Regions from separate parts of the Serratia bockelmannii genome, predicted to be linked through region 2. Evidence: predicted binding sites of a transcription regulator. Region 2 holds the regulator's gene; the other holds the start of a gene.

Region 1 (10,402 bases), 140 kb from region 2:
CCGGCGATGCACACCTGCCCCTGATTGTAGAAGATGCCGGCGGCGGCGCTGCGGGCAGCCTGATCCAGATCCGGGCAGTCGGCAAAGACGATGTTGGCGCTTTTGCCACCGGCCTCGAGCCAGACACGCTTCATATTCGATTCGCCGGCGTAAATCATCAGCTGTTTCGCCACCAGGGTGGAGCCGGTGAAGGTGAGGGCATCGACGTCGCGGTGCAGCGCCAGCGCCTTGCCGGCGTCGTGGCCATAGCCGGGCACCACGTTCAGCACGCCGTCCGGCAACCCGGCCTGCTGCGCCAATTTGCCGAGCAGGATGGCGCTCAGCGGCGATTTTTCGGAGGGTTTGAGTACCACGCTGTTGCCGGCGGCCAGCGCCGGACCGAGTTTCCAGCAGGCCAGCAGCAGCGGGAAGTTCCAGGGCACGATGGCGCCGACCACGCCGATCGGCTCGCGCTCGATCAGCGCCAGCGCCTCGCGGCCGGTGGGGGCGATTTCGCCGTAGACCTTATCGATCGCTTCGGCGTACCAGCGGATGCAGCGGATGGCGCCCGGCACGTCGTCGCGCAGGCTGTGGCGGATGGGTTTGCCGGTGTCCAGCGTTTCCAGCAGCGCCAGCTCTTCGTGATGCTGCTCCATCAGATCGGCGAAACGCAGCAGCGTGGCTTTGCGCTGCGCCGGGGCGGCCTGCGCCCAGTCGCCACGCTCAAAGGCGGCGCGCGCCGCGCTGACTGCCCGATCGATGTCGGCGGCTTCGCCACGCGCGACCTGCGCCAGCTCACGGCGGCCGGCGGGATCTTCCACGGCGAAACATTTCCCCGCGGCGGCCGGCTGGTAGCGGCCGTCGATAAACAGCTGGTGCTCAATCTTCAGGGCCTGTGCCCGTTGTTGCCAATACTGCAAGTGGTGAAAGTTCATGCCTGGCTCCGTTGATCAGAATGTCGTCGGCGTATGGGCGCTGATAATCCGGCAAATGCGCGCCGACGTGTTGCTGAAACTGTGGGGGATGCCGGTATTGATGGCGTAGCTCTGCCCGGCCAGCAGGTGATAGCTCTGGCCGTTGACCTGCAGCACCACTTCGCCTTCCAGCAGCGTGCCGATCTCTTCCCCTTGGTGTTTGATGCGCTCGCCGGTGGTGGTGCCCGGTTCGTAGGTCTCGATCATCATTGCCAGCGTACGATTCGGGTCGCCGTTGTGGATCAGCTTCATCGAAACGCCCTGGCTGCCGATTTCGATCAGGTCGTCGCTGTCTATCACGATCTGCGGCTCAGCCGGTTTTTCCGGCTCGGCGAAAAACGCCGACAGCGACAGACCGTACACCGTCAGCAACTTTTGCAGCGTGCTGATGGCCGGGCTGACCTTATCTTGCTCGATAGTACTGATGGCGCTGTGGGTTAACCCAGACAGTTCGGCGACCCGGCGCTGCGACAACCCCAATTGTTGACGGATCTGCGACAGACGTTTTCCCGGTGCCAAGCTGACGTCGCTCATGGGCGTTTTTCCTTTTGATAGTTCCGACAGGCGGTGATGAAACCATCAAACAACAGGCGCGACAGGGCATACTCGTCGCTGTTCCACTCGGGGTGCCACTGCACGCCGAGCGCGAAGGGCTGATCGCGCACGCTGATCGCCTCCACCAGCCCGTCAGCGGCGTGCGCCTCGATGCGAACGCTCGCGCCCAGGGTTTTGGCACCCTGGCCGTGCAGCGAGTTCACCCAGAATCTGTTGCAATCCGGTATCAGTTGCGAAAGCAGCCCCCCTTCCTGAACGATGACTTCGTGGGCGGGGGCGTATTGCTGTTCCAGCGGCAGATCGTGATCTTCACGATGCTCCAGCAGCTCGGGCAGTTCGTACAGGCGGCGATGCAGGGTGCCTTGAGTGGCGACCACCATTTCCTGCATGCCGCGGCAAATGGCGAAAAGGGGAATGCGCCTGTCGAATGCCTGGCGGATCAGCGCCTGGCTCAACGCGTCTCGGCCAGGATCGGCGTCAGGCTCATCGCCGTTTTCACCATAAAGGTGCGGCTGCACATTACTGGGGCTGCCCGGCAGCAAAATGCCGTCGAGGCGCGGCAGCAGCTCCGCCAGCATTTCCGGCTCCGCCAGCGCGTGCGGCAGGGCGATCGGCAAGCCGCCGGCGGTGATAACGGCATTCAGGTACTTTTCTTGCAAGGTCTGTGTGAGGTGCCCGTTTAACCTATACCTGCACATGACGACGCCAATGACTGGTCTGTTAAATATATTGTCCATGCTATCCCCTTGGTACGTTCGAAATTATGAACGATAAGCTTCTCCACCGCCGATTTCGTTCAATATTCTATAAATCTAGCAGTCGATTGGGCAATATTCAAACCAAAAGTAACACTTGCAAAACAAATTTGTTTCATCTACGTTTCATTTGTGGGCATTATATTGAACAAGACGGTCAATAAACATCGACGACAGCAAAACACAAACGGCGGGTGAACCATGCAGACCAACATCATAGAAGTGGAAAACTTTGTTCAGCACAGTGAAGAGAGACGAAGTAGCGCGTTCCAGCGCGAAGTGAAGAAGTATCTGGAACGTTATCCGTTAACCCAACATGTCGACGTACTGTTGACCGACCTGAACGGCAGCTTCCGCGGCAAACGCATCCCGGTCGGCGGCCTGAACAAACTGGAGAAGGGCTGTTACTTCCCGGCGTCGGTATTTGCGATGGATATTCTCGGCAACGTGGTGGAAGAGGCCGGGTTGGGGCAGGAGTTGGGCGAGCCGGATCACGTGTGCGTGCCGGTACCGGGCACGCTGACGCCGTCGGCGGCGGACCCGCAATATATTGCGCAGGTGCTGCTCACCATGTTGGATGAAGATGGCACTCCCTTTGACGTTGAACCGCGCAATGTGCTGAACCGAGTGTGGCAGCGTTTGCGTCAGCGCGGGCTTTCCCCCGTGGTAGCGGTAGAGTTGGAGTTCTATCTCATCGATCGTCAACGTGACGCGGAAGGCTATCTGCAGCCGCCGTGCGCGCCGGGCACGCAAGAACGCAACACCCAAAGCCAGGTGTACTCCGTCGATAACCTGAACCATTTCGCCGATGTGCTGAGCGAGATCGACGAACTGGCGCGTTTGCAGGGCATTCCGGCGGACGGCGCGGTGGCGGAGGCGTCGCCGGGGCAGTTCGAGGTCAACCTGCATCATACTGATGATGTGCTGCAGGCCTGCGATCACGCGCTGGCGCTGAAGCGGCTGGTGCGCATGGTGGCCGAGAACCACAATATGCAGGCGACTTTTATGGCCAAACCGTATGAGGAGCACGCCGGCAGCGGCATGCACGTGCACATCAGCATGCTGAACGCGCAGGGCAACAACGTGTTCGCCGACGATGACGGCGAAGATTCGGCGCTGCTGAAACAGGCGCTGGCGGGCATGATCGCCCTGATGCCGTCTTCGATGGCGCTGCTGGCGCCGAACGTCAACGCCTACCGCCGCTTCCAGCCTGGCATGTATGTGCCGACCCAGGCTTCCTGGGGGCATAACAACCGCACCGTGGCGCTGCGCATTCCCTGCGGCGATCGCGACAACCACCGCGTGGAGTATCGCGTGGCGGGCGCCGACGCCAATCCTTATCTGGTGATGGCGACCATTCTGGCCGGCATCGTTTATGGCCTGGAAACCGCATTGCCGCTGCCTGAGCCGGTGACCGGCAACGGTCTGGAGCAGGACGGGCTGCCGTTCCCGATCCGCCAGAGCGACGCGCTGTACGAGTTCGAACATCAGCCGGTGCTCAATGCATTGTTGGGCGAACGCTTCAGCCACGTCTATCTGGCCTGCAAAACTGATGAGCTGGTGCAGTTCGAGCGCCTGATCACCGAAACCGAAATCGAGTGGATGTTGAAAAACGCCTGATCCCGCTCACCCTGCGACTACCGCGCGCGTCCGGCGCATTTCATCGGCTCTCCTGTGGCCGGCGAGGCTGCGCGCTGCGGTACAGAATTTCTTCTATCACGGCGTACAGGACGCCGACGAGGAAATAACCATGACTCAGTCAGCCCCCTGCGCAGACGTTTGTCTGTGCCGCAGTGCCTACGGGCCGGTCGCCGGCCGCCCGACAGCGATACCAACCCGTTTTTACCGCCGCCTGAGCAGCAGTTTCCCTGCGGCCTCTCTGAATGACGTTGCACGGTTGACAGCAGAGGACCAAGAGGGGAAATGCCATGACGATTAAAGCCATCGACGGCGGCCCGGCGGGCAAACCGCAGCTGCGCAAATCCCTCAAGCTGTGGCAGGTGGTGATGATGGGCCTGGCCTATCTGACGCCGATGACGGTGTTTGACACCTTCGGGATCGTCTCCGGCCTCACCGACGGCCATGTGCCGACCTCCTATCTGCTGGCGCTGGCCGGCGTGCTGTTCACCGCCATCAGCTATGGCAAACTGGTGCGCCAGTTTCCCACCGCCGGCTCTGCTTATACCTATGCGCAGAAGGCGATCAACCCGCACGTCGGTTTTCTGGTGGGGTGGTCATCGCTGCTTGATTATCTGTTCCTGCCGATGATCAATACGCTGCTGGCGAAGATTTACCTGACCGCGCTGTTCCCGGAAGTGCCGCCCTGGGTGTGGGTCGTGGGCTTCGTTATCCTTATCACCGCCATCAACCTGAAAAGCGTCAATTTGGTGGCCAACTTCAATACCCTGTTCGTATTGGCGCAGGTGGCGATCATTCTGGTGTTCATCTATCTGGTGGTGCGCGGCCTGCACAACGGCGAGGGGATGGGCACGGTGTGGAGCCTGCGGCCGTTCCTCAGCGAGAATGCGCATCTGCTGCCGATCATTACCGGCGCGACTATTCTGTGCTTCTCGTTCCTCGGTTTTGACGCGGTCACCACGCTGTGTGAAGAGACGCCCGACGCCGCCAAGGTGATCCCGCGCGCCATCTTCCTGACCGCGCTGTACGGCGGGGTGATCTTTATCAGCGTCTCGTTCTTCATTCAGCTGTTTTTCCCGTCCATTCAACGCTTTCACCAGCCCGACGCCGCGCTGCCGGAGATCGCGCTGTACGTCGGCGGCAAGCTGTTCCAGTCGATCTTCCTGTGCGTGACCTTCATCAACACGCTGGCCTCCGGCCTGGCGTCGCACGCCAGCGTATCGCGCCTGCTGTACGTGATGGGGCGTGACAACGTGTTCCCGGAGAAATTCTTCGGCTATATCCACCCCAAATGGCGCACCCCGGCGCTGAACGTGCTGATGGTCGGGCTGGTGGCGCTGTCAGCGCTGTCGTTCGATCTGGTGACCGCCACGGCGCTGATCAACTTTGGTGCGCTGGTAGCCTTTACCTTCGTTAACCTGTCGGTGATCAGCCACTTCTTCATTCGCGAAGGGCGCAACAAAAGCTGGAAAGATCGCTTCAACTTCCTGTTCCTGCCGTTGGTGGGGGCGCTGACGGTGGGGGTGCTGTGGCTGAACCTGGAGAAAAGCTCGCTGACCATGGGGCTGATCTGGGCGACACTGGGCTTCGGCTATTTGGCCTGGCTGACCCGACGCTTTCGCCAGCCGCCGCCGCAGTTGGAGCGGCAACCGCAGCAATAAATTCACAGGCGGGAGTATCCCGCCTTTCTTTTTGGCACGTGCGGCAGTAGAGTGAAAAACCTGATAAAAAATAACCCATTGGACCTGTCTTATGCCCGCTTTGCCCTCGCGTACCCGCGCCACGCTGTTCGGTTTGTTGGCCATTGTGCTGTGGAGCAGCGTGGTTGGCCTTATTCGCAGCGTCAGCGAAGGGCTGGGGCCGATAGGCGGTGCGGCGATGATCTACAGCGTCAGCGCGGTGTTTTTGCTGGTGGCGCTCGGCGTGCCGAAATGGCGCAGCTTTCCGCGGCCTTATCTGATCGTCGGCAGCCTGCTGTTCGTCAGCTACGAGATCTGCCTGTCGCTGTCGCTCGGCTACGCCAATACCCGCCTGCAGGCGATAGAAGTGGGCATGATCAACTACCTGTGGCCCTGTTTCACCGTGCTGATGGCGCTGGCGCTCAACGGCCAAAAGGCGAAATGGTGGCTGCTGCCGGGACTGCTGCTGTCGCTGTTCGGCATCGGCTGGATCATGAGCGGCGAGGGCGGCTGGTCACCGGCGCAGATGCTGGCCAACGTGCGCAGCAATCCGCTCAGCTATACGCTGGCGTTCAGTGGCGCAGTGATCTGGGCGCTGTATTGCAACCTGACCAAGAAGATCGCCCAGGGCAGCAACGGTGTGGTGCTGTTCATCGTGCTGACCGCGCTGGCGCTGTGGTTGAAGTATGCCTTCAGCGCAGAAAGCGGCATGCAGTTCAGCGCTGGCGTGACCGTAACGCTGCTGTGCGCCGGAGTGGCGATGGGGGCGGGGTATGCCGCCTGGAACGTTGGCATTTTGCACGGCAACATGACGCTGCTGGCCACCGTCTCTTATTTCACCCCGGTGCTGTCGGCGGTGTTCGCCGCGCTGGTGTTGCACACCTCGCTGACCGCCAATTTCTGGCAGGGCGTAGCGATGGTCACGCTTGGCTCGCTGATCTGTTGGCGGGCAACTCGCGGAAATTAACGGAAATTATCCGCCGTCGGCGCAATGTTGAACTAGAATTTAACTAGCCATGTTGCCTGAAGGAACGACGACGATGAGAAGCGACATTCAATTTATTCAACAGCCTGAAATCGACGTGCATCACTATGAGCGCGGCGATACCGTGCGCCTGACCACGGCGAATCTGCGGCACGAATATCAGCTCGACGTTTATATTTTGCGCCGCGACGACAAGCTGATTTACGGTTCGGTCGTCGCGGCGGCGCCCAAGACCGACATTCCGGTTGCCAACTGGGAGGTGAAAAACGGCGAAGAGGTGGCGTTCCGCCAGGAAAACATCGCCAAGGCGGTGCCGGCGGTAAACTGATCTCAGCTTTCGCGCCGCAGTTGTTTACCGAGAAACATTTTTCGATAGTCCGCCGGCGTTACCCCCAGCCGGCGGATAAATGCCCGCCGCATCAGCTCTGCACTGGAAAAACCGCAATGCGCCGCCACCTGTTTTGGCGCCAATACGCCGAGCTCCAATAACCTGCGCGCTTCGGCGATGCGGGCTTCCTCGAGCCATTTAGCGGGAGAGGTGCCGACCTCGTTGCCGAACAGCCTGCTGAAATGCCGCGGGGTGACGCCGGCGCGTTCCGCCAGGCTGGCTACGTTGTGCGGTAACCCGATATTGTCTATCGCCCAGCGTTGCACTTCCTGCAGCATTGAGCGCCCGGCCAGGGTCGCCTGTTCCCGATAGCTGAATTGCATCTGCCCGCCGGGACGGCGGAAAAACATCACCAGCTGGGCCGCGACCCGCTGCGCGATCTCACGCCCTAAATCGTCTTCCACCATTATCAGCGCCAGATCCAGCCCTGAGGTCACGCCAGCGGCAGTCTGCAGGCGCCCGTCACGCACATAAATGGCGTCTTTATCCACCGTGACCTGAGGATAGCGGCGACACAATTGATCGGCTACCGCCCAGTGGGTGGTGATTTGCCGCCCATCCAACAGGCCGGCCTCCGCCAGCAGAAAAGCGCCGCTGCACACCGAGCCGTAGCGGCGAGTGCGGGGTACCACTCTGCGTAGCCAGTCCAGCGTGCGTGTTTCGCTTTCGCCGTCGGCGATACCCGGTGCACCGGCGATGAGCAACGTGTCGATCGCCTGTTCACGCCATTGGGTGATGGCGAGATCCGGCACGAGTTTGACGCCGGATGAGGACACGATCGGCGCCAGCGTCTTTCCGACTACCTGCAGATGATAGGCGGCATAGCCGGCTTGCAGATTGGCCTCGGCGAAAACATCCAGCGGACCGGAAACGTCCAGCAGCTGCACCTGTGGCACGGCGAGAATAGCGATGGTTTTACTCATGGCATGCGATATCCCGATGGATGGGGGATGTCACTAATCGTTGATTAATGGCAATTGAGGACATTCAGTGTAACGCCTAATCTAACCGGGTTCCAGACAACGGGAGAATCAAGTTATGAGTTTAACCATCAACGGCATCAGCGTGCCGGATAGCGCGATGGCGCGTCAGGCGACCGAGTTAGTGCGCGACACCGAATCAGATCTGCTGTTTCACCACTCCAGCCGGGTGTATTACTGGGCGGCGCTGGCGGGGCAGCAGCGCAAGCTGGTTTACGATCCTGAACTGCTGTACGTCGGCTGCCTGTTTCACGATATGGGACTGACGCACGATCACTGCAGCTGCGACAAACGTTTCGAAGTGGATGGCGCCGATGCGGCGGCCGAGTTTTTACGCGGGCACGGGGTCAGCCGTCAGGATATCGATCGGGTATGGACGGCGATCGCGTTACACACCACGCCGGGGATCCCGGAATACATGCACCCGCTGATTGCGCTGGTGACCGCGGGAGTAGAGATGGATGTGTTAGGGATCAATTACCAGGGCTATGACGCGGCGCTGCGAGAGCGGGTAGTGGAGTTGCATCCCCGCGGGGCAAACTTCAAGGAAGCGATTATTCAGGCGTTTTACGACGGGATTCGACATAAGCCGGACAGCACCTTCGGCAACGTCAAAGCGGACGTGCTGGCGGATAAGGAACCGAGCTTTGTTCGCGGTAATTTTTGCAGCCTCATTCGTCGTTCGATGTGGCCAGCGTGATCGGCTGCCGCTTCTCTCTCGCCGGCGAGTTTTCGCCGGCATTTCCCGCTTGAATGCCGTACTCCTCTTCATTGCCGGTTGATGACAGTTGGCTCAAAAACTGCGCTAAAAATCGATGTGCATGACAAAAATCACAGCGAATGTGAATTTGAATGAAACATAATTTGACAAATGTGAACGCAATCGATTACCTATTCGCGAAATGCGTAACTGGATCACAGATTCTTACAGTCAGTGGTTTCTATAATGCGCGCGTCATCCGAGTTTCTGTGTGAAGACAACGCCAGGTGTCGGCAGACTCATTGTCATCTTTTCTAAACGGGCAGGAAATGGCCCTTTAAGCATGTGGTAATAAAATGAAAAAAATAGCTCTCGCAGCAGGTGTACTGCTCGCAGCGTCTTACAGTGCATCATCAATGGCTGATAGCAAAGACAGTCAATATGTCTCCGACTGGTGGCACCAGAGCGTTAACGTGGTGGGCAGCTACCACACCCGTTTCGGACCGCAGCTGAATAACGACGTGTATCTCGAATACGAAGCCTTCGCCAAGAAAGACTGGTTCGACTTCTACGGTTACGTTGACGTGCCGAAGTTCTTCGGCGTGGGCAATACCCCGGATCGCGGCATCTGGGACAAAGGCTCCCCGCTGTTTATGGAGATTGAACCGCGCTTCTCCATCGACAAGCTGACCGGCACCGATCTGAGCTTCGGTCCGTTCAAAGAGTGGTACTTCGCCAACAACTACATCTATGACCTGGGCCACAACGCCGACGGTCGTCAAAACACCTGGTACATGGGTCTGGGCACCGATATCGACACCGGCCTGCCGATGAGCCTGTCGATGAACATCTATGCCAAATACCAGTGGGAAAACTACCAGGCTGCCAACGAGAACAGCTGGGACGGTTACCGCTTCAAGGTGAAATACTTCGTGCCGCTGACCCAGGTGTGGGGCGGCAACCTGAGCTACATCGGCTTCACCAACTTCGACTTTGGTTCCGATCTGGGCAAGGACAGCCATTGGGTTGACGGCACCGGCAAACAGGTGCGCACCAGCAACTCTATCGCCTCCAGCCACATTTTGGCGCTGAACTACGATCACTGGCACTATTCTTTCGTGGCGCGTTATTTCCATAACGGCGGCCAGTGGCAGGATGGCGCGGATATCGGTACCCCGCAGGGCCCGATCAAGTCTACCGGTTGGGGTTATTACCTCGTGGTCGGCTATAACTTCTGATTTTCCGTGCTATCAGAAACAGAAAACCCCGCCTGGCGGGGTTTTTTTGTCATCACTGTGCTTGTTCAGCCGGGAGATGCTTCACCGGCATAAACAGCCTGCCTTTGATCACGTGACATTCATTATTTATCCAACTAATGATTTGTTCACGGCTGACGCCTTCCGACTGCGCGTAACGATGAAGATCGCCGTTAAAGTGTCGAGTGATGTATTCCATGAGGGTCATTTGCACGTCTTTTGCTCCTGAACGCCCACCCGTTGCCAGCCTGGCCACCGCGGGAGGTTGAGGTTTCTCAGACAGCGAATGTAAATTATCGGCAACCAAATCTCAACATAAAGCACCAGATTGGGGCGACGGCGGCGGGAAAAAGAATCCCGCACGGAGAGGCGGGAAGTGTTCGCTATTATCATTATGGATGATAAGAATAAGATTTGAGGTGCGACGAAAAAGAGCACGCTAACTCTTTTTTGTTACCTTCCCACGCTAGCGTAAGGCTTATTTTTCTTCAAGAAAAATCTGAGACAAGCATC
Region 2 (10,402 bases):
CGGCCTGCCTTACGATACTGAACCTATCCCCGAAGGAGCATACAGATGAAAGTAGCCATTATTGGAGCAACCGGTTTTGTTGGCCGCCGCGTGGTAGATGAAGCGCTGGCTCGCGGTATTCAGGTAACGGCAATCGCCCGCCAGAAAAAAGATTTGCCGGAGCACGCCAATCTGACCATCGCACTGGGCGACGTCGCCGACACCGCCTGGCTGGCGGGGCAGTTGCACGGTCAGGATGCGGTGATCAGCGCCTACAATCCCGGCTGGGGCGAAGACAACCTGTATGAGAAGACTACGCGCGGCGCCCAGCAGATCCTTACCGCTGTCGGGCAGGCAGGCGTCAAGCGCCTGTTGGTGGTGGGCGGCGCAGGCAGCCTGGAAGTGGCGCCGGGCGTTGAACTGGTGGATACGCCGCAGTTCCCGGAAAATATCCGCCCCGGCGCGCAGGCGGTGCGCGATCTGCGCAATAAACTGCGCAACGAATCAGCACTCGACTGGACCTATCTCTCGCCGGCCGCCCTGCTGGAGCCGGGCAAACGCACCGGCCAGTTCCGCCTCGGCACCACGCAACTGCTGATGAACGGCGACGCGCCGGCCAGCATTTCGGTGGAAGATCTGGCGGTCGCTATCGTTGATGAGATTGAAAAACCTCAATTTATTCGCGCGCAATTCACCGCCGCCTACTAAACTGCCCCACCGCCAGGCCATAAGGCCTGGCGGTTTTCACGTATTCTCCGTCGCCAGTATTCTGAATTTCTAAGGTTTTCTTAAGTTTCATCCGGTAGATTTCACGACATTATCTACTTTCAGGATCCCGACATTGGCAATGTGGTTACGTCAACGCTTACAGTGCAACAGCCTCGGTTTTACCCTCGCCACCGCCCTGTTCTTCACTCTATTTCAAAACGCGTTATTCCTGCATCGCGCCTGGTCATATATCACCTTCGATAGCGTCCACAGCGTGATTTTCGCGGCGAGCATGCCGGTGGTGATCTTCTGTGCGCTGAATATTATCTTCAGCGTGTTGACCGTGCCCTACCTGCGTAAGCCGTTGATCATCTTTTTCTTGCTCGGCAGCGCCGCAGCCAACTATTTCATGTTCAGCTATGGTGTGGTGATCGACGGCAACATGATGCAAAACGCCTTCGAAACCAACCCGCAGGAGGCGACCGCGCTGCTGACGCCGCGCATGGGATTGTGGCTGGCGCTGCTCGGCATTCTGCCGGCGGTAGCGGTCTGCTTCACCCAAATTCGCCAGACTCGCCCCTGGTGGTACATGGTCGGGCTGCGCGCCGCTAACGTCATGCTGTCGTTGGTGGTGATCCTGATCGTCGCCGCGCTGTTCTACAAAGACTACGCTTCGCTGATCCGCAACAATAAAAGCGTGGTGAAGATGTTGACGCCTTCCAACTTCGTGGCCGGCACCATCAAGTTTACCGAACAACGTTACTTCACCCGCAATCTGCCGCTGGTCAAGATCGGTGAAGACGCGCGTAAAGGGCCGCTGATCGCCAAGCAGACCAAGAAAACGCTGGTGATCCTGGTGGTGGGCGAAACCGCCCGCGCCGAAAACTTCTCCCTCGGAGGTTACGGGCGCGAAACCAACCCGCGCCTGAAGCAGGACGACGTGGTCTACTTCAAGAACGCCAGTTCTTGCGGCACCGAAACGGCGATCTCCGTCCCCTGCATGTTCTCCAACATGCCCCGCAAGGAGTACGACGCGACTCAGGCAACGCATCAAGAAGGTATGCTCGACGTGCTGGCGCATGCCGGCGTCAATGTGCTGTGGCGCGATAATGACGGCGGCTGCAAAGGTGCCTGTGACCGGGTGCCGCACGTGGACATGACCAAGCTGAAACTGCCGCAGGACTGTGACGGTGAGGTTTGCATGGACAACGTGCTGCTGTACAAGCTGAACGACTATATCAATAGTCTGAATGACGACGGCGTGATCGTGCTGCACCAGATGGGCAGCCACGGCCCGGCTTACTACCGCCGCAGCACACCAGAATTCCAGACGTTTTCGCCAACCTGCAACAGCAATCAGATCCAGGATTGCAGCCATGAACAGCTGGTGAACACCTACGACAACTCAATCCTGTATACCGACGCAATGCTCGATGCCACCATCAAGCTGCTGCGGCAGTATGACGATCGGTTCAATACCGCACTGGTCTATTTATCCGATCACGGCGAATCGCTGGGGGAAAACGGCATGTATCTGCACGGCACGCCTTATGTCTTCGCGCCGAGTCAGCAAACGCACGTGCCTTTCCTGATGTGGATGTCTGCCGACTATCAGCGCAATTTCGGCATTGATCGCCAGTGCCTGAACACGCTGGCGGAAAAGGACGACGTGTCGCAGGACAACCTGTTCCACACCCTGTTGGGCATGCTGAACGTACAGACCCGCGAATATCAATCCCAGTTGGATATCCTGCAGCGTTGCCGCAACGCGGCGTAGCGCTTAACTTCCGCGTGCCGCTGGGGCACAATAGTTTGCAGACAACCGGCGTTTTGTGCGCCGGTTTTTTTATTCCCATTGACCTAGACCAATCGGTCTATTATACTCGGCGCCATGATGACCAAATCAACGCATTGCAACGTGGATACACGTGAACATCTGCTCGCCACCGGCGAAACCCTCAGCCTGCGCCTGGGCTTTACCGGCATGGGGCTGAGCGAACTGCTGGCTACCGCGGGCGTGCCGAAAGGCTCGTTCTACCACTATTTTCGCTCGAAGGAAGCCTTCGGCGAAGCGATGCTGCAACGCTATTTCACGCATTATGACGCACAGATGCAGGCGCTGTTTGCCGACAGACGCGGCGATGCCCGCCACCAGCTGCTCGGCTATTACGCCCAGGCTATCAGCTATCACTGCCGCAGCGAATGCCATAACGCCTGCCTGGCGGTGAAGCTTTCCGCCGAGGTGAGCGATCTGTCGGAACCGATGCGCCATGCGCTGGAAACGGGCACCGCTCGCGTGATCGGCCACTTGCAGGAGGCCATCGAGCGCGGTATCGCAGAGGGCTCGCTGTCGGTGGCCATGAGCCCCGCGGCGACTGCAGAAACGCTGTATTCACTGTGGCTCGGCGCCTCGTTGCGCGCCAAGATCCGTCACTCGCTGGCGCCGTTAACCAGCGCGCTGGAAAGCATCGAGTTGCTGCTGCGCCCGCCGCAGCCGTAACACCACCGTCTTTTTTCGTGAAAATGCAGTTCGTGTTTTTTTATCGCCCATCACTAGACGACCGGTCTATTAAATACAGGATGCACTATGAAGACTGAAAAATTGCTCTCTCCGCTGAAGGTTGGCGCCGTCACCCTGCCCAACCGCGTGTTTATGGCTCCGCTGACGCGTCTGCGCAGCATCGAACCGGGCGATATTCCTACGCCACTGATGGCGGAATATTATGCGCAGCGCGCCAGCGCCGGCCTGATCGTGACCGAAGCGACGCAGATCTCCTTCCAGGCGAAAGGCTACGCCGGTGCGCCAGGCCTGCATACCCCGGAACAGATCGCCGCGTGGAAACACATCACGCAGGCGGTACACGACAAAAACGGCCACATCGCCGTACAGTTGTGGCATGTAGGCCGCATCTCCCACGCCAGCCTGCAGCCGGGCGGGCAAGCGCCGGTCGCGCCTTCGGCCATCAACGCCGACACCCGCACCACCGTGCGTGATGAAACCGGCGCCTGGGTACGCGTACCGACCTCTACGCCGCGCGCGCTGGAAACCAGCGAGATCCCGGGCATCGTTAACGATTTCCGCCAGGCGACCGCCAACGCGCGTGACGCCGGCTTCGACTTCATCGAACTGCATGCGGCCCACGGCTATCTGCTGCACCAGTTCATGTCACCGGCTTCCAACCAACGTACCGATCAATACGGTGGCAGCATTGAGAACCGCACCCGCCTGACGCTGGAAGTAGTCGATGCCACCATTGCCGAATGGGGTTCCGAGCACATCGGTATTCGTATCTCGCCGCTGGGGCCGTTCAATGGGCTGGACAACGGTGAAGATCAGGAAGAAGCGGCGCTGTATTTGGTGGAAGAGCTGAATAAGCGCAACATCGCTTACCTGCACATCTCCGAACCGGACTGGGCCGGTGGCAAGCCGTATTCCGACGCCTTCCGCGACTCGGTGCGCGCCCACTTTAAAGGGGTGATCGTCGGCGCTGGCGCCTACACCGCCGAAAAAGCCGAAGCGTTAATCGAAAAAGGCTTCATCGACGCGGTGGCCTTCGGCCGCAGCTATATCGCCAACCCGGATCTGGTCGAGCGTTTCCGTCAGCACGCCCCGCTGAACGAACCTAAGCCAGAAACCTTCTACGGCGGCGGTGCCGAAGGCTATACCGACTATCCGTTTCTGGCGAAGTAACCCGTCCTGACCCCAACGGCCACGCAATCGCATGGCCGTTTTTTTATGCGTCGCGCGCAAAAAGGCCCGCACAAGGCGGGCCGGGGTTCCCTGGTGTTGTTTATGCTGCAGTTCAATTTCTACACGGTTATGTGGGGAATTGATAATTGATTGTGCAGATCAATTACTTCGTATCGATCGGTAAGTTCGATCAATATTTAAACACCACCGCTCCAACCCCGACAGGTGACATTGTCACTCATTCGTCACATTGAATTCCCTTGTAGGACAAGGCTATACTCGCTTGTGCTTCAATCCACCCGCCGTCTGCCACGGCACAGTCAATTCAGAGGAATTATGCGCTTACTCCATACCATGATCCGCGTCGGTGACCTGCAACGTGCCATCGACTTTTACACCAAGGTATTAGGCATGCGTCTGCTGCGCACCAGCGAAAACCCGGAGTACAAATACTCCCTGGCTTTCGTCGGCTATACGGAAGAGAGCGAAGGCGCGGTTATCGAACTGACCTATAACTGGGGCACTGACAGCTACGATATGGGCACCGCCTTCGGCCACCTGGCATTGGGCGTAGACGACGTTGCCGCCACCTGCGACAGCATCCGTCGCGCAGGCGGCAAGGTCACCCGCGAAGCCGGCCCGGTGAAAGGCGGCACCACGGTGATCGCCTTCGTCGAAGATCCGGACGGCTACAAAATTGAGCTGATCGAAAACAAACACGCCGGTCAGGGCCTCGGCCATTAAGCCACCCCTTCAGGGCGCGCTGGCGCCCTGCTGATTCTCCGCGCGATAGCGCCTGCAACCGGGCGCAAAATTTGCCATAATGCGCGCTGCATTCGATGAAGATAAGAAACTGATGGCCGAAAAAAGTGATCTTAACGCCCTGAGTGGTCGTTTTCGTGGGTTTTATCCCGTAGTAATAGATGTTGAAACCGCCGGCTTCAACGCCAATACCGATGCGTTGCTGGAGATCGCCGCCGTGACGCTGAAAATGGATGAAGATGGCTGGCTGCAGCAGGACGAGACTCTGCACTTCCACGTGGAGCCTTTCGAGGGCGCCAACCTGCAGCCGGAAGCGCTGGCGTTTAACGGCATCGATCCGCACAACCCGTTGCGCGGCGCGGTCAGCGAATACGACGCGCTGCACGCCATTTTCAAAGCGGTGCGCAAAGGGCTCAAGGAGCGCGGGTGCAACCGGGCCATTATCGTGGCGCACAACGCCAACTTCGATCACAGCTTCCTGATGGCCGCGGCCGAACGTGCCGGCCTGAAGCGCAATCCGTTCCATCCGTTCGCCACCTTCGACACCGCTGCGCTGAGCGGCCTGGTGCTGGGCCAAACGGTGTTGGCGAAAGCCTGCATCGCCGCCGGTATGCCGTTCGACAGCAGCCAGGCGCACTCTGCGCTGTACGACACCGAGCAAACCGCCCTGCTGTTTTGCGAGCTGGTTAACCGCTGGAAACGTCTCGGCGGCTGGCCGCTGCCCGCCGGCGATCTCGCCGAATAAGCCCAACAAAAAAGGCGGCCCAGTTTGCACTGGCGCCGCCCGTTACGCGATAACCACAAGCCTGTCGATTAAGACTGCTGGTCTTCCTGCGCTTTATACTTTTCTGCCGTTTCTTTGATCAGCTGCTGCAGTTCGCCGCGCTGATACATTTCGATGATGATATCGCAACCGCCGACCAGCTCACCGTCTACCCACAGCTGCGGGAACGTCGGCCAGTTGGCGTATTTTGGCAATTCGGCGCGGATGTCCGGGTTTTGCAGAATATCCACGTAGGCGAAACGCTCGCCGCAGGCGGACAGCGCTTGCACTGCCTGCGCGGAGAAGCCACAGCTCGGCAGCTTTGGCGAACCTTTCATGTACAGCAGAATCGGGTTTTCAGCGATCTGGTGCTGAATTTTTTCAAGTGTCGTCGTCATTTATTGCTTCCTCAAGCCACATTTCATGGCTACAACATGCATCACGCGGGCTATTGTAGCGGCTGGAACAGTCGCAAGAAAACGCCATCTTTTGCAAGGATATTCGCCCGCCGCCGATCGCGTTTCACCGGCCACGTCATTCCGGTCAAAACATACGTTGAGAATAACATTTTTAATCCGACCATTTCACTAATATATTGCGCCGCGATGACGGCGCGACTTAATTATATCCGCCACCGCCGACTGGCGCTTTTTTATACACCAACAGGCTGATTTTGAAACAAAAAAAATGTCATTAACGTTTTCTCACAATATGGATTATTATTTATGAGTTCTTCGCTGTTTTATATGGCGAAATTCGGGAATACTGTAACTCTTTCGATATCCGCTTCGGGGCCAAGGTTGGTGACGTCGACATGCGTTTAATTCTTACGCTCTTTGCGCTGCTGTTTACGCAGCTCTTCTTCAATTTGGCGCACGCTGCGCCACAGGCGCGTGTTGCCGCCGAGCAGCGTAAAAGCCATGCTAATGAAGCGCGGCCCGATGACCGCAGAAAAAAGAAAGCGGACAAAGCCGCTAAAAAAGCCAAAGTGACGGCCCCCGCGAAAAAAACCAAGACCGCCAAGGCGAAAAGCGAGAAAAGCGCGAAAAAGATCGCCAGCGCAAAACCCAAGGCCAAAGCGCAGAAAACTGCCAAGATTAAAGTCACCCCGCCGAAGAAGGGCTATAAAAAAGGCTATGGTCGCCACCGCGAAGCCGGTATGGCCACCGCTAAACTGGTGCGTGACGAGAAGCCGTTAAAACTTAGCCCGGCGCACAAAAAACGCTACCAACACGCCAAGCAGACCGCGATGGCCAAGCTGATGGATCAGATGGGCAAGCCTTATCGCTGGGGCGGCAGTTCGCCGCGCACCGGCTTCGACTGCAGCGGCCTTATCTATTACGCCTATAAAGACGTGGTGAAAATCAAAATGCCGCGCACCGCCAACGAGATGTATCACCTGCGCGACGCGGCGCCGATCAAGAAAAGCGAACTGGAAAGCGGCGATCTGGTGTTCTTCCGCATCAACAACCGCGGCGTGGCGGACCATGTTGGCGTCTACCTCGGCAACGGCAAATTCATCCAGTCACCGCGCACCGGTGAAGAGATCCGCATCAGCCAGCTCGACAACGACTATTGGCAGAACCACTACATCGGCGCACGCCGCGTAGTAACGCCGAAAACTATCCGTTAATTCCCTGCTCTGTGCGGTTGCGGCCCCGGTCGCAACCGCCTGCTCAAGCTATCGCCCATCGCACCTCCCCACGCGCATTTCTCGCTTTTCTTCCTGTTTTTTATGATGAAAATTGTTAAGATTGAATGACCACAATAAAAAACGGCCCATATGACTCTCGCCCGGCGAGAGGCGAATGGCGCTGTAAAGGAGGAAGCAATGTCGTTTGAATTACCTGCATTACCGTATGAGAAAAACGCGCTCGAGCCGCACATCTCCGCCGAGACCCTGGAATACCACTACGGCAAGCACCACAACACCTACGTGGTTAACCTGAACAACCTGGTGAAAGGCAGCGAGTTCGAGGGCAAATCGCTCGAAGAGATCATCAAGACCTCTAACGGCGGCGTCTTCAACAACGCCGCGCAGGTGTGGAACCACACCTTCTACTGGCACTGCCTGTCACCACAGGGCGGCGGTGAACCGCAGGGCGAACTGGCGGCAGCGATCGTCAAATCCTTCGGCTCTTTCGCTGCGTTCAAAGAGCAGTTCACCGATGCCGCAGTGAAAAACTTCGGTGCCGGCTGGACCTGGCTGGTGAAAAAACCGGACGGCGCGCTGGCGATCGTCAACACCTCCAACGCGGCCACCCCGCTGACCGGTGAAGACAAACCGCTGCTGACCGTTGACGTGTGGGAACATGCGTATTACATCGATTACCGCAATGCGCGTCCAAAATACCTGGAAAACTTCTGGGCGTTGGTCAACTGGACCTTCGCAGCGGAAAACCTGGCGTAAGCGCAGGTTCTGAGGTGATGAGGCGCAGCCTGGCTGCGCCTTTTTTATAACCGGGGGTAAATCAGTTCAACGCGGCAACGAAGCTGAAAGCGATAATGACCGCCAGCGCGCAGACGGTAGTGAACAGCGACATCTTCAATTCGGTATCCATGACAACTCCTTTAAAATGGGCTTTCCTAAGGATAAAAGGCGCACAATTAGTACGTCAAATCATTTTCCCACAGTTCGCCGATAAAATCTTGTTATCATTTCCCGGTTTATAATCTCGATTACCTCTTCCACTTTTGTTCAATATGCGACAAAATTCGCAGTTCACAACTGCGTACCGGCATTCATGCCCCTCCTGATTAAGCGCTGAAGACTTCAACACACTAAAAACTCAGTTTTCGCTTCTCTGGAGAAGGATCTACGTAGGCAAACGATTAACATCACACTTACATGCTGTAAACATGTGAGTTCAGGAGTCATTCCTTACATGGCAACGATTAAAGATGTGGCCAAACGCGCGGGCGTTTCCACCACCACCGTTTCGCACGTCATCAATAAGACTCGTTTCGTCGCCGAAGAGACCAAAGCGGCCGTGTGGGCCGCCATTAAAGAGCTGCACTACTCGCCGAGCGCCGTGGCGCGCAGCCTGAAAGTCAATCACACCAAGTCGATCGGCCTGCTGGCCACCTCGAGCGAAGCCCCCTACTTTGCCGAAGTGATCGAGGCGGTGGAAAACAGCTGCTACAGCAAAGGCTACACCCTGATCCTGTGCAACTCGCACAATAATCTCGACAAGCAGCGCGCCTACCTGGCGATGCTGGCGCAAAAGCGCGTCGACGGCCTGCTGGTCATGTGCTCCGAGTATCCGGATCAGCTGCTGGGCATGCTGGAAGACTACCGTAACATCCCGATGGTGGTGATGGACTGGGGCGCCGCGCGCGGCGACTTCACCGATACCATCATCGATAACGCGTTCGAAGGCGGCTATCTGGCCGGCCGTTACCTGATCGAGCGCGGCCACCGCGATATCGGCGCCATTCCCGGCCAACTGTCACGCAACACCGGCGGTGGCCGTCACCAGGGCTTTATGAAGGCGCTGCAGGAAGCGAATATCGACATTCGCGAAGAGTGGATCGTCCAGGGTGACTTCGAGCCGGAGTCCGGCTATAAGGCGATGCACCAAATCCTGTCGCAAAAACAGCGGCCGACCGCGGTATTCTGCGGCGGCGATATCATGGCGATGGGGGCCATCTGCGCCGCCGACGAGCTGGGCCTGCGCGTGCCGCAGGATATTTCCGTGATCGGCTACGACAATGTGCGCAACGCCCGCTACTTCACCCCGGCGCTGACCACCATTCACCAGCCGAAAGAGCGCCTGGGCGAAATGGCCTTCACCATGCTGCTAGATCGCATCATCAGCAAGCGCGAAGAGTCGCAGGTGATCGAAGTGCATCCGAAGCTGATCGAACGCCGCTCGGTCGCCGACGGCCCGTTCATCGACTACCGCCGCTAATCCCCCGCGCCGGAAGCCTGCGCAGCTTCCGGCTCCACCTCACTCAGCCACTCCTGATTCAACGTCTCTCCATCACCCAGATACGCCAGCAGCCAGCTCATCGCCGGTGACGGTTTATCCTGCTGCCAGGTCAGGCAGCACGGGCTGGCGGGAAACGGCTGCTGCAGCTGCAACGCCTTCAACTCACCGCGCTGCACCCGCGGCAGCGCCAGATGCGCCGGCATCATACCGACGCACAGCCCGGCGCACAGACAGTCGAACGCCGAGGTCCAGTCCGGCACCACCAGCCGCCGCTGGTTATCCAGCGTCCAAGTGACACGCTTGGGCAGATTGCGCGAAGTGTCCTCCAGACAAAGCGCAGGGTACGGCCTAAGCCGATCGTCATTCAACGCCCCTGCCAATTGTGCCAGCGGGTGCTGCGGGCTGACCACGCACAGCCAGTTCATATCCCCCATGTCGCGAAAGGCGAAGCCGCCGCCGACCGGCACCGCGCGGGTGGCGCCAATCGCCATATCCGCCCTGCCGTCCACCAACGCATCCCACACGCCGTTAAACACCTCGGGTTGCAACATCAGTTCAACGTCGGGG

Evidence for each region. Region 2 encodes PurR, which represses purine synthesis genes. Its sites were predicted from a motif close to CANGCAAACGTTTGCNTG; they were not measured.
Region 1: the regulator PurR is predicted to act here: its motif matches at 8,810-8,827, upstream of ACSJLU_RS10305 (nucleoside-specific channel-forming protein Tsx).

Annotation. Positions count from the first base shown of each region.
Region 1 covers NZ_CP196512.1:2,126,966-2,137,367, forward strand. Annotated here, with positions in the region: gene puuC (aldehyde dehydrogenase PuuC) at 1-914, opposite strand, end outside; gene puuR (HTH-type transcriptional regulator PuuR) at 930-1,487, opposite strand; gene puuD (gamma-glutamyl-gamma-aminobutyrate hydrolase) at 1,484-2,245, opposite strand; gene ACSJLU_RS10275 (glutamine synthetase family protein) at 2,465-3,883, shown strand; gene ACSJLU_RS10280 (APC family permease) at 4,192-5,562, shown strand; gene yddG (aromatic amino acid DMT transporter YddG) at 5,654-6,547, shown strand; gene ACSJLU_RS10290 (hypothetical protein) at 6,621-6,893, shown strand; gene ACSJLU_RS10295 (GlxA family transcriptional regulator) at 6,896-7,876, opposite strand; gene ACSJLU_RS10300 (HD domain-containing protein) at 7,992-8,633, shown strand; gene ACSJLU_RS10305 (nucleoside-specific channel-forming protein Tsx) at 8,990-9,871, shown strand; gene ACSJLU_RS10310 (hypothetical protein) at 9,924-10,103, opposite strand.
Region 2 covers NZ_CP196512.1:2,267,142-2,277,543, reverse strand. Annotated here, with positions in the region: gene ACSJLU_RS10990 (NAD(P)-dependent oxidoreductase) at 46-687, shown strand; gene eptA (phosphoethanolamine transferase EptA) at 827-2,464, shown strand; gene ACSJLU_RS10980 (TetR/AcrR family transcriptional regulator) at 2,582-3,187, shown strand; gene ACSJLU_RS10975 (alkene reductase) at 3,275-4,378, shown strand; gene gloA (lactoylglutathione lyase) at 4,715-5,122, shown strand; gene rnt (ribonuclease T) at 5,202-5,885, shown strand; gene ACSJLU_RS10960 (Grx4 family monothiol glutaredoxin) at 5,954-6,301, opposite strand; gene ACSJLU_RS10955 (C40 family peptidase) at 6,718-7,536, shown strand; gene sodB (superoxide dismutase [Fe]) at 7,735-8,313, shown strand; gene cydH (cytochrome bd-I oxidase subunit CydH) at 8,375-8,464, opposite strand; gene purR (HTH-type transcriptional repressor PurR) at 8,789-9,814, shown strand; gene punR (DNA-binding transcriptional activator PunR) at 9,811-10,402, opposite strand, start outside.